One region of the Streptomyces sp. NPDC000941 genome, then DNA from elsewhere that is predicted to be linked to it. Evidence: riboswitches for the same ligand, from Rfam matches in the RefSeq annotation. Region 1 holds a riboswitch; the other holds the start of a gene.
What was found. Region 1 has a riboswitch for glycine ahead of gcvT (glycine cleavage system aminomethyltransferase GcvT). Riboswitches for the same ligand answer to the same signal wherever they lie in the genome.

Region 1 (5,808 bases):
GGCGGTGGAGGAGGCCCCCAACGGGATGCTCTCCGAGGCCGATCTGGTCAAGCACGCGGCGGCGATCGACAGCGCGGTGAAGGCCGCCCGCAAGTCGGCCGAGGCGGCCATGACTCCGCGGGCGTCTGCGCGCGTCCAGGAGAAGGGCCGGGAGCACGTTCGCGACCGGATGCCGTCGGACGACCCCAACGAGGGCCAGAAGCAAGGCCAGAACCAGGGCCAGGACCAGGACCAGGGGCAGAACCAGGGCCAGGGTCAGGACCAGGGCCAGATCACCGTGCCGCCGCAGGCCGCCGATCAGGAACAGGCCGGACAGGGGCAGGCCGGACAGGGGCAGGCCGCCGGGCAGGGACAGGCCCAGATGCCGCCGCTCACCCCCCAGGCCCAGCCCACGGACGTCTCGACCGACCCGCTGGACGCGCTGCAGCGGGCGATCGACGACCTGCTGGACGCCATCGCCGCCGGCGACGAGGCCGCGGCCGCCGCGGCGCTCCCCCGTATCGCCGACGCCATCATCGAGCTGATCAGCTCCCTCGTCGGCCCGCTCCCGGGGATGGGCGAGCCGATGACGCCCCCGATGCTGCCGCTGCCGGACGAGGCGTCGACCCTCGCCGACGACGCGTCCGCGCTCGCCTCCCGGCCCATCACGATGGCGGCCGCCACGGAGCACACCACCCCCGAGCCCGGCGACGACGAGCACGGCAAGAAGGACCACGGAAAGAACGACCACGCCAAGGACGACCACGCCAAGAACGACCACGGCAAGAAGCAGGACGCCAAGAAGGTGGAGGCGGGGAAGCGCGACACCAAGCCCAGCGACACCAAGCCCGGCACCGACGAGCCCGCCGCCCCCGCGGACCCCGGCACCGCCAAGCCCGGAACCGACGAGCCCGGCGCCCAGAAGCCCGGCACCGACAAGCCCGGCGCTCAGAAGCCCGCCACGAAACCGGACATGAAGAAGCCCGGTACGCAGCGCCCCAGCACGACGGCCCCCAGCCCCCTGTCCGCTCTCGAGCCCACCACGCCCAAGCTGGCCGAGGACGACTCCGTGCTCCCCATGCCGCTGCCCCACCCGGTCGAGGCGACCGTCGAGGCTCCTTGACGGCAGCGCTCCACCATCCCGCCGCGCGTCACTCGAAGCCGATACGGCGCAGCGCGCTCACGGCCGCCCGATCCAGCAGCGCCACCGAGGCGCAGCCTTCGGGCGGCCGTCCGCGTTCGGCGGCGGCGACCAGCCGCCCCACCGCGCGGCGGTGCCGTCCGAAGGCGTAGCGGGAGACCCCGCGGCCGCGGGCGGCCTGCCCGTCCAGGGCCACCGCGGCCTCCACGTCCAGCAGCACCATGTGCAGCCGGCGGCCGGTGCGCCGGGCGTCGCGGGCCAGCCAGCGGCGGACCCAGGAGAGCGTGCCGCAGTCGTGCACCACGACGCTCGCGCCGGAGCGCAGCGCCCGGCGCAGCCCGGCGTAGTGGGCGTAGCGCACCAGCGGGCGGTAGAGGGCGTACGGCAGCCAGCGGGGCAGCCGCCGCTCCCAGCGCTCGCGGGTGTCCTGTGAGTCCACTCGCAGTACGGCGTGCCCGCTCTGGTCCAGGCGGGGCACGGCCCGACCGATCATGGTGGTCTTGCCGCTGCCGGGCAGCCCGGAGGCGACCACCACGTCCCCCGCGCGGTAGCGCAGCTCGCGCGCGCCGGGCCCGGTCGCGGCCGTGCCGCCGCCGCCGCCGTCGTCGCTGTCGCCGTCGCCGTCGCCGCGGCGCAGATCGTGCACGGGCGCCCTGCGCCCCGGCCTGAGCGCACCTGCGGTCGGCGCCGTGCCCTGCCTCACCGGCAGGGGCCCCCATGTCGTCGTCGCGTACGTACCCTGCCCCTGCCCGTGCACCGTGATCGTCCTCCTAGGTCGGTCACTGCGGCTCGTTCCCGAAGAGTGTCAAGAAAAGGTAATGTCCAGCAAGGTGGTATTCCTGTGGGCTGGGCCTTCATGCCCTGTGAGTCCGGGTGTCCCGGGGTGAAACCGGTTCTGCCCGCTCGGCTCTTCCCTTCTCGGGCGTACGTGCGATGATGTTGCGCGCAACTCCATACCGGCCGCTTGAATCCGCGCGGGAGAGTCCTCGGCCACCGGCAGCAGTGCCGGCCGTCCGGGGCGCCGAAGGAGCAAGTCCTCCCTTGAATCTCTCAGGCCCCGATACCGCGTGGACGAGGCAGATCTGAAAAGCGAGCCGCTGGCGTGGCTCCACCCACGGTGCAAGCCGGACCGCTCGAAGGAGTGGGTCACGGCGAACCTCTCAGGTTCCGATGACAGATGGGGAGGACACGTTCCCCGTCGTCCTCGTAGCCGTCCCGCCCTGGAGCCAGCACCCATGCCCCATGCCTCAAGCCCCCGCCGCACCGCCCTGGACGCGGTGCACCGCGCGCTGGGCGCCACCATGACCGACTTCGCCGGCTGGGACATGCCGCTGCGCTACGGCAGCGAGCGCGATGAGCACACCGCGGTGCGCACCCGCGCCGGCCTCTTCGACCTCTCCCATATGGGCGAGATCACACTGACCGGTCCGCAGGCCGGCGCCGCCCTGGACCGGGCGCTGGTGGGCCATCTGTCGGCGCTCGCCGTCGGCCGCGCCCGCTACACCATGATCTGCGACGCCGACGGCGGCATCCTGGACGATCTGATCGTCTACCGCCTCGGCGAGCAGGAGTTCCTGGTGGTCGCCAACGCCTCGAACGCCCAGGTCGTGCTTGACGTGCTCACCGAGCGCGCCGAGGGCCTGGACGCGGCCGTACGGGACGACCGGGAGGCGTACGCGCTGATCGCCGTCCAGGGCCCGGCGTCCGCGACGATCCTGGCGGGCCTGACCGACGCCGATCTGGACGGCCTCAAGTACTACGCGGGCCTGCCCGGCACGGTCGCGGGCGTCCCGGCGCTGATCGCCCGTACCGGCTACACGGGCGAGGACGGCTTCGAGCTGTTCGTCTCGCCGGGCGACGCCGAGCGGCTGTGGCAGGCGCTGGCCGAGGCGGGGGCCCCGGCCGGGCTGGTCCCGTGCGGTCTTTCCTGCCGGGACACGCTGCGCCTGGAGGCCGGGATGCCGCTGTACGGGCATGAGCTGACCCGCGCCACCACGCCCTTCGACGCGGGGCTCGGCCGGGTGGTGAAGTTCGACAAGCCCGGTGACTTCGTCGGACGCCAGACCCTGGAGGCGGCGGCGCGGCGGGCCGAGACCGACCCGCCGCGGGTGCTGGTCGGCCTGGTCGCGGCGGGCCGCCGGGTCCCGCGCGCCGGGTACGCGGTGGTCGGCGCGGACGGCGCGGTGATCGGCGAGGTCACCTCGGGCGCGCCCTCGCCGACCCTCGGCAAGCCGATCGCGATCGCGTACGTGGACGCCGGGCATGCCGCGCCGGGGACGGCGGGGGTGTCGGTGGACATCCGCGGTACCCATGAGCCGTACGAGGTCGTGGCCCTCCCCTTTTACAAGCGGCGCTGAGCCCGTCACCTGCCGGCGGCGCGCCATCCCGCGCATGCCCCCAGCTACCGCTGGGCGGTGCCCCCGCCCGCACCGCCTGTCCCATCAGGCAAGACGCGTTTCCCAAGCACTCCCCCATATCCAGGAGAATCGGACCTATGAACAACCCCCAGCAGCTGCGTTACAGCAAGGAGCACGAGTGGCTGTCGGCCGCCGGCGAGGACGGTGTGTCGACGGTCGGTATCACCGAGTTCGCGGCCAACTCGCTCGGCGATGTCGTCTTCGTCCAGCTTCCGGAGGTCGGCACGGCGGTCACCGCGGGTGAGACCTGCGGTGAGCTGGAGTCCACGAAGTCCGTCAGCGATCTTTACGCGCCGGTCACCGGCGAGGTCACGGAGATCAACGAGGACGTGGTGAACGACCCGGCGCTGGTGAATTCCGCCCCCTTCGAGGGCGGCTGGCTGTTCAAGGTGAGGGTGACGGGCGAGCCGGACGAGCTGCTCTCCGCCGACGAGTACACCGCCTTCACCGAAAACTGACCCTCTCCTTCGATCGGGACCCTGATGTCGATTCTCAACAGCTCCCTGCACGAGCTCGACCCGGACGTAGCCGCCGCGGTCGACGCCGAACTCCACCGCCAGCAGTCCACCCTGGAGATGATCGCTTCGGAGAACTTCGCTCCGGTCGCGGTCATGGAGGCCCAGGGCTCGGTCCTGACCAACAAGTACGCCGAGGGCTACCCGGGCCGCCGCTACTACGGCGGCTGTGAGCACGTCGACGTGGTCGAGCAGATCGCCATCGACCGCGTCAAGGCGCTCTTCGGCGCCGAGGCCGCCAACGTCCAGCCGCACTCCGGCGCCCAGGCGAACGCGGCCGCGATGTTCGCCCTGCTCTCCCCCGGTGACACCATCCTGGGCCTGAACCTGGCGCACGGTGGTCATCTCACCCACGGGATGAAGATCAACTTCTCCGGCAAGCTCTACAACGTGGTGCCCTACCACGTGGACGTCGAGACCGGCCTGGTCGACATGGACGAGGTCGAGCGGCTGGCCAAGGAGCACCGCCCGAAGCTGGTGATCGCGGGCTGGTCGGCGTACCCGCGCCAGCTGGACTTCGCGGCCTTCCGCCGGATCGCGGACGAGGTCGGCGCGTACCTGATGGTGGACATGGCCCACTTCGCCGGTCTGGTGGCGGCCGGGCTGCACCCCTCCCCGGTGCCGCACGCCCATGTGGTGACCACCACCACCCACAAGACCCTCGGCGGCCCGCGCGGTGGCGTGATCCTCTCCACGGCCGAACTGGCCAAGAAGATCAACTCCGCGGTCTTCCCGGGTCAGCAGGGCGGTCCGCTGGAGCATGTGGTCGCGGCGAAGGCCGTGGCCTTCAAGATCGCGGCGGGCGAGGAGTTCAAGGAGCGCCAGCAGCGCACCCTCGAAGGCGCGCGGCTCCTGGCCGACCGGCTCACCCAGCCCGATGTGGCCAAGGCCGGGGTGGCCGTGCTGTCCGGCGGCACCGACGTCCACCTCGTCCTGGTCGACCTGCGCGACTCGGAGCTGGACGGCCGGCAGGCCGAGGACCGCCTCCACGAGATCGGCATCACGGTCAACCGCAACGCCATCCCGAACGACCCGCGCCCCCCGATGGTCACCTCCGGTCTGCGCATCGGCACCCCGGCGCTGGCCACCCGCGGCTTCACCGCCGACGACTTCCGCGAGGTCGCCGACATCATCGCCGAGGCGTTGCTGCCGTCCCACGACACGAAGGCGCTGAAGGCGCGCGTCACCGCGCTCGCCGACAAGCACCCGCTGTACCCGGACCTGAAGAAGTAACGGGCCCGGAAGGTGGGCGGGGGCGCACACCCCGCACCCCCGCCCACCCCGCACCACGCACGCACCCACCGTGCAGACGCAAGGAGTTCACCGGTGGCCATCTCCGTCTTCGATCTCTTCTCGATCGGCATCGGCCCGTCCAGTTCCCATACGGTCGGCCCGATGCGGGCCGCGAGGATATTCGTCCGCCGGCTGAAGAACGACGGCCTGCTCGCCCACACCACCGCCGTACGCACCGAGCTCTTCGGCTCCCTCGGCGCCACCGGCCACGGCCACGGCACCCCCAAGGCCGTACTCCTCGGCCTCGAAGGCCACTCCCCGCGCACCGTGAACGTCGAGACCGCCGACGACGAGGTGGAACGCATCCGCACCAGCAAGCGGCTGCGGCTGCTCGGCGCGGAGATCGGCACCGAGCACGAGATCGACTTCGACGAGTCCGCCGAGCTGGTCCTGCACCGCCGCCGCTCGCTGCCGTACCACGCCAACGGCATGACCCTCTTCGCGTACGACGCCGAAGGTCTCC
Region 2 (5,808 bases), on a different contig from region 1:
TGTCCCTGCAGAACATCCGGGCCGCCGCCCAGCATCTGCGCTCGCGCGGCCTCGACGACCTCGCCCAGATGACGCTGATGAGCGACGGGGCGACGGTCTACGAATGCACCTCGCCCGACGAGGTGGTCGACCTGCTCCAGGGCGGCCAGGGCGTCTTCGGGATCGCCGTGGGCGTGGTGTGGCGGGACGTGGAGAGCGCGCTGGAGCAGCTCCACGGCGAGCGCGTGGACACCGGCGAGACGCTGGTGGGACAAAACCCCACCGACGAACTCGCCCGGCGCCGCAACCGCGCGGGCTGAGCGCGGAGCCGCCGCCCCCGGTCGTCAGTGCCCGGTTGCCAGTGGCCCGTGGGCCGACTGGCAGTCCAGACGGGTAGTCCCGATTGTCAGTGGCATGCGGCAGCATCTGTAGGTGTGAGGGGTGCGCCGACGATTCTGCATCTGGACATGGACGCCTTCTACGCCTCGGCGGAGCAGGCGGCCAAGCCCAGCCTGCGCGGCAAGCCGGTGATCGTCGGCGGCCTGGGGCCGCGCGGCGTGGTGGCCACGGCTTCCTATGAGGCGCGGGTTTTCGGGGTCCACTCGGCCATGGCGATGGCCCAGGCCCGCCGCCTGTGTCCGAACGCGGCGTATCTCACCCCCCGCTTCTCCCTGTACCGCCAGGTGAGTGACGGGGTGATGGCCCTGCTGGCCACCCTGTCCCCACTGGTCGAGCCGCTGAGCCTGGACGAGGCGTTCGTGGATCTGGAGGCGGGCGGTGTCCCGGCCACGGCCGAGGCGGCGCTGGCCGTGGGGGAGCGGCTGCGCGCGGACATCGTGGCCGCGACCGGGCTGACCGGCTCGGTGGGCCTGGCCGGGTCCAAGATGCTCGCCAAGATCGCCTCCGAGCGGGCCAAGCCCGATGGGCTGGTGCTCATCGAGCCGGGCACCGAGCGGGAGCTGCTGGGGCCGCTGACGGTGCGCACCCTGCCCGGCGTGGGCCCGGCCACCGCGGAGGCGCTGCGCCGGGCCGGGATCACCACCGTCGCCGAGACCCGGGAGGCGGGGGAGGAGGAGCTGGTCCGGTTGCTGGGCAAGGCCCATGGCGCCTCGCTGTACGTCATGGCCTGTGGGCAGGACGATCGGCCGGTCGTGGCCGAGCGGGACGCCAAGTCCGTATCGGTGGAGGACACGTACGACGTCGACCTCACCGACCGCACGCGGGTACAGCTGGAGGTGGCGCGGCTCGCCGACCGGTGTGTGCGGCGGCTGCGCGGGGCCGGCCGTTCGGGGCGCACGGTCGTGCTCAAGGTGCGGCGTTACGACTTCTCCACGCTGACCCGCTCGGAGACGCTGCGCGGGCCGACGGACGATCCGGCGGTGGTGCGGGAGGCCGCGGCGCGGCTGCTGGAAGGTGTGGACACCACGGCGGGTGTGCGGCTGCTGGGAGTGGGCGTGAGCGGTCTGGCGGACTACACCCAGGAGGATCTGTTCGCCCAGGCTGCCGCCGCCCAGGCCGCTCATGAGGCCCAGGAGGCTCAGGAGGCCGCCGGGGGGACGGGCGAGGCCGGAGGGACACCGGAGTCCGCCCTGGCGGCCCTGGCGGCCCTGGAGGACGACGAGGGCGCCGACCGGCCCCGCCGCTGGCTGCCCGGCTGCGATGTGCGGCATGCGGAGCTCGGGGCGGGGTGGGTGCAGGGCAGCGGGGTCGGGCGGGTGACCGTGCGCTTCGAGGAGCCCTGGTCGAGGCCGGGCCGGGTGCGGACGTTCGCGGTCGACGACCCGGCACTGGAGCCCGCGGACCCGCTGCCGCTGCTCCGGCCCGCCGAGAGCGACGCCGACGCCCACGCCCCGGCCGAGGACGAGGGCCGGGGCGAGGGCCAGGGGTCGGGCCACGACCCGGGCTCGGCCCGGGAGCCTCACCAAGGTCAGCCGGTGACGTCCAGGCCGTAGTGGTGGTAGAGCTGCAGCTCCTGCTCGGGCGACAGATGGCGGCCGACCCCGAAGTCCGGCGCGTCCTTGATGAGCGCCCGTTCGTACGGCACCCGCAGCGCGTCGTCGATGACCTGGCTGGGTTCGAGGGGCACGAACACGTCCCGGCTGAACAGGCCGGTGCGTACCGCCGCCCACTCCGGCTCGCCGGTCGCGTCGTCGAGGTAGACCTCGTCCACGGTGCCGATCTTCGCGCCATCGCGGTCGAAGGCCTTGCGGCCGATGAGGGTCCGCGGATCGATGTCGGTCTGCACACTCTCTCCCACAGGTGGCGATTTTTCCATGAATCCCCCTGTTTCCTTGTGATCCCTACGAAAAGCCACAACGCCGCGCGCGTCCACTCGAGCGCTTTCCCCAAAAACCCTGGCGACAGGCTCGCTGGTAGGCTGACGGTGGCTGCAGACCCCGTGCGGGAGAGCTCTCCGCCGACGTCGTCGGAGGCGCCGAAGGAGCAAATCCTCCCCGGAATCTCTCAGGCACACGTACCGCGCGGGTGAGGTCACTCTGGAAAGCAGGGCGGGCCACGGGCGAGTACGGCTCCGGGACCCCTCCTCACCGACGGTGAAAGCCGGCTCGCCGCCCGCGGGCCCGGTGAAGCTCTCAGGTTGAGATGACAGAGGGGGAGGCCGTTCGGGCACCCGCATCGTGGTGCCCCTCGTAGGTCGTACAGACCAGGAGGCCTCGCAGATGACCGCCAATCGCACCTCACTGACCGAGTTGGAACGCGGTACTCCGTTCGAGCGGCGCCATATCGGACCTGACTCCGAGGCGCAGGCCAAGATGCTCGCGCAGGTCGGCTTCGGCTCCCTCGACGAACTCACCCAGGCCGCCGTGCCGGAGGTCATCGGAAGCGCCCAGGAGCTGCGGCTGCCCCCGGCCCGCAGCGAGGCCGAGGTGCTGGCCGAGCTGCGCGGCCTGGCCGAGCGCAACCAGCTGCTCTCCCCGATGATCGGCCTGGGCTACTACGGGACGTTCACCCCGCCGGTGATCCTGCGCAATGTGCTGGAGAACCCCGCCTGGTACACCGCGTACACGCCCTACCAGCCGGAGATCTCCCAGGGCCGGCTGGAGGCGCTGCTCAACTTCCAGACCGTGGTCGCCGACCTGACCGGGCTGCCGACCGCCGGCGCCTCGCTGCTCGACGAGGCCACCGCCGCCGCCGAGGCCATGGCGCTGTCGCGCCGGGTGGGCAAGGTCAAGCAGGGGGTGTTCCTGGTCGACGCCGACACTCTGCCGCAGACCGTCGCGGTCATCCGGACCCGCGCCGAACCCACCGGTGTCGAGGTGGTCGTCGCCGACCTCTCGGCGGGCATACCGGCCGAGGTGGCCGAGCGCGGGGTGTTCGGCGTGCTGCTGCAGTACCCGGGCGCCTCCGGCGCGGTGCGCGAGCTGCGCCCGGTCATCGAGCGGGCCCATGAGCTCGGCGCCGTGGTCACCGTCGCCGCCGATCTGCTCGCCCTCACCCTGCTCACCTCGCCCGGCGAGCTGGGCGCCGATATCGCGGTCGGCAGCAGCCAGCGGTTCGGCGTGCCGATGGGCTTCGGCGGGCCGCACGCCGGTTTCATGGCCGTCCGCGACGCCTACGCCCGCAGCCTGCCGGGCCGCCTGGTGGGCGTCTCGGTCGACGCCGACGGAGACAAGGCGTACCGCCTGGCCCTGCAGACCCGCGAGCAGCACATCCGCCGCGAGAAGGCCACCAGCAACATCTGCACCGCCCAGGTGCTGCTCGCCGTGATGGCCGGGATGTACGCCGTCTACCACGGCCCGGAGGGCCTGCGGACCATCGCCCGGCGCACCCACCGCTACGCGGCCGTGCTGGCCGAGGGGCTGCGGGCCGGGGGCGTTCAGATCGTGCACGGCGCGTTCTTCGACACCCTCACCGCGTATGTCCCGGGCCGGGCCGCCGAGGTCGTCACCGCGGCCCGCGAGGCCGGGGTCAACCTGCGGCAGACCGACGCCGACCATGTGGGCATCGCCTGCGACGAGACCACCGGGCGCGCCCAGCTCGCCGCCGTGTGGTCGGCCTTCGGCGTGGACGGCGGGCTGCCCGCCATCGACGAGCTGGACGCCGCGGCGGCCGACGCGCTCCCCGAGGACCTGCTGCGCGGCGACGTGTATCTGACCCACCCGGTCTTCCACCGGCACCGCTCCGAGACCGCGATGCTGCGCTATCTGCGGCGCCTGGCCGACCGCGACTACGCCCTGGACCGGGGCATGATCCCGCTCGGCTCGTGCACCATGAAGCTCAACGCCACCACCGAGATGGAGCCGATCACCTGGCCGGAGTTCGGGGCGCTGCACCCCTTCGCGCCGGTCGAGCAGGCCCAGGGCTATCTGACGCTGATCCGTGAGCTGGAGGAGCGGCTGGCCGAGGTCACCGGCTACGACAAGGTCTCCCTCCAGCCGAACGCCGGATCGCAGGGCGAGTTGTCCGGGCTGCTGGCCGTACGCGCCTACCACCGGGCCAACGGCGAGGAGCGGCGCACCGTCTGCCTCATCCCGTCCTCCGCGCACGGCACCAACGCCGCCAGCGCCGTGATGGCGGGCATGAAGGTCGTCGTGGTCAAGACCGGCGAGGACGGCGAGGTGGACGCCGACGACCTGCGCGCCAAGATCGAGCAGTACGGCGACGAACTGGCCGTCCTGATGGTCACCTACCCCTCGACCCACGGCGTGTTCGAGGAGCACATCAGCGAGATCTGCGCGGCCGTGCACGACGCGGGCGGCCAGGTCTACGTGGACGGCGCGAACCTCAACGCCCTGGTGGGGCTGGCCCGGCCGGGCCGGTTCGGCGGCGATGTCTCCCACCTCAACCTGCACAAGACCTTCTGCATCCCGCACGGCGGCGGCGGCCCCGGCGTGGGCCCGGTCGCGGTGCGCGAGCACCTGGCGCCGTATCTGCCCAACCACCCGCTCCAGCCCGCTGCGGGCCCGGCGACCGGCGTGGGCCCGGTCGCGGCCGCGCCCTGGGGTTCGGCGGGCATCCTGCCCATCTCCTGGGCGTACGTCCGGCTGATGGGCGCCGAGGGGCTGCGCCGGGCCACCCAGGTGGCGGTGCTCGGCGCCAACTACATCGCCAAGCGACTGGAGCCGCACTACCCGGTGCTCTACACCGGCCCCGGCGGCCTGGTCGCCCACGAGTGCATCGTCGATCTGCGGCCGCTGACCAAGGCGACCGGCGTGAGCGTCGACGATGTGGCCAAGCGGCTGGTCGACTACGGGTTCCACGCGCCCACCATGTCGTTCCCGGTGGCCGGCACGCTGATGATCGAGCCGACGGAGAGCGAGGACCTGGCGGAGCTGGACCGGTTCTGCGAGGCGATGATCGCCATCCGGGCGGAGATCGAGAAGGTCGGCTCGGGGGAGTGGCCCCAGGACGACAACCCGCTGCGGAACGCCCCGCACACGGCGGCCGCGCTCAGCGGGGAGTGGGAGCACCCCTACACCCGGGCGGAGGCGGCCTTCCCGGCCGGGGTGTCGCCGGCCGACAAGTACTGGCCGCCGGTACGGCGGATCGACGGCGCGTACGGCGACCGCAACCTGGTCTGTTCCTGCCCGCCGCTGGAGTCGTACGAGAGCTGACCGGGCGGGTCCGGTCGGGTACGGGGCCGGTGCGGCTGAAGCGCCGGGCCGGCCCCTGAAAATTCGCTAGGCCGCCGTGACGACGCGCTCGGCGTCCAGCGGCCGGTGCGGGGCGATGATCTGCCCGTCCGGCAGAAGCTCACCGGTGTCCTCGAAGCAGAGGACGCCGTTGCACAGCAGGCTCCAGCCCTGCTCGGGGTGGTGCGCCACGAGATGGGCGGCCTCCCGGTCGGCGGAGTCGGCAGACGGGCAGGGC

Region 2: it holds a riboswitch for glycine, as region 1 does, so the genes downstream of both, gcvP (aminomethyl-transferring glycine dehydrogenase) here and gcvT (glycine cleavage system aminomethyltransferase GcvT) in region 1, are expected to answer to the same signal.

Annotation. Positions count from the first base shown of each region.
Region 1 is NZ_JBSFMM010000001.1:40,973-46,780, forward strand. It holds gene ACWDSL_RS00190 (hypothetical protein) at 1-1,102, shown strand, start outside; gene ACWDSL_RS00195 (AAA family ATPase) at 1,131-1,823, opposite strand; glycine riboswitch at 2,086-2,196, shown strand; gene gcvT (glycine cleavage system aminomethyltransferase GcvT) at 2,356-3,477, shown strand; gene gcvH (glycine cleavage system protein GcvH) at 3,615-3,995, shown strand; gene glyA (serine hydroxymethyltransferase) at 4,020-5,285, shown strand; gene ACWDSL_RS00215 (L-serine ammonia-lyase) at 5,379-5,808, shown strand, end outside.
Region 2 is NZ_JBSFMM010000229.1:2,931-8,738, reverse strand. It holds gene ACWDSL_RS44010 (MerR family transcriptional regulator) at 1-299, shown strand, start outside; gene ACWDSL_RS44005 (DNA polymerase IV) at 414-1,931, shown strand; gene ACWDSL_RS44000 (PRC-barrel domain-containing protein) at 1,907-2,224, opposite strand; glycine riboswitch at 2,371-2,468, shown strand; glycine riboswitch at 2,470-2,594, shown strand; gene gcvP (aminomethyl-transferring glycine dehydrogenase) at 2,658-5,552, shown strand; gene ACWDSL_RS43990 (DUF5999 family protein) at 5,619-5,808, opposite strand, start outside.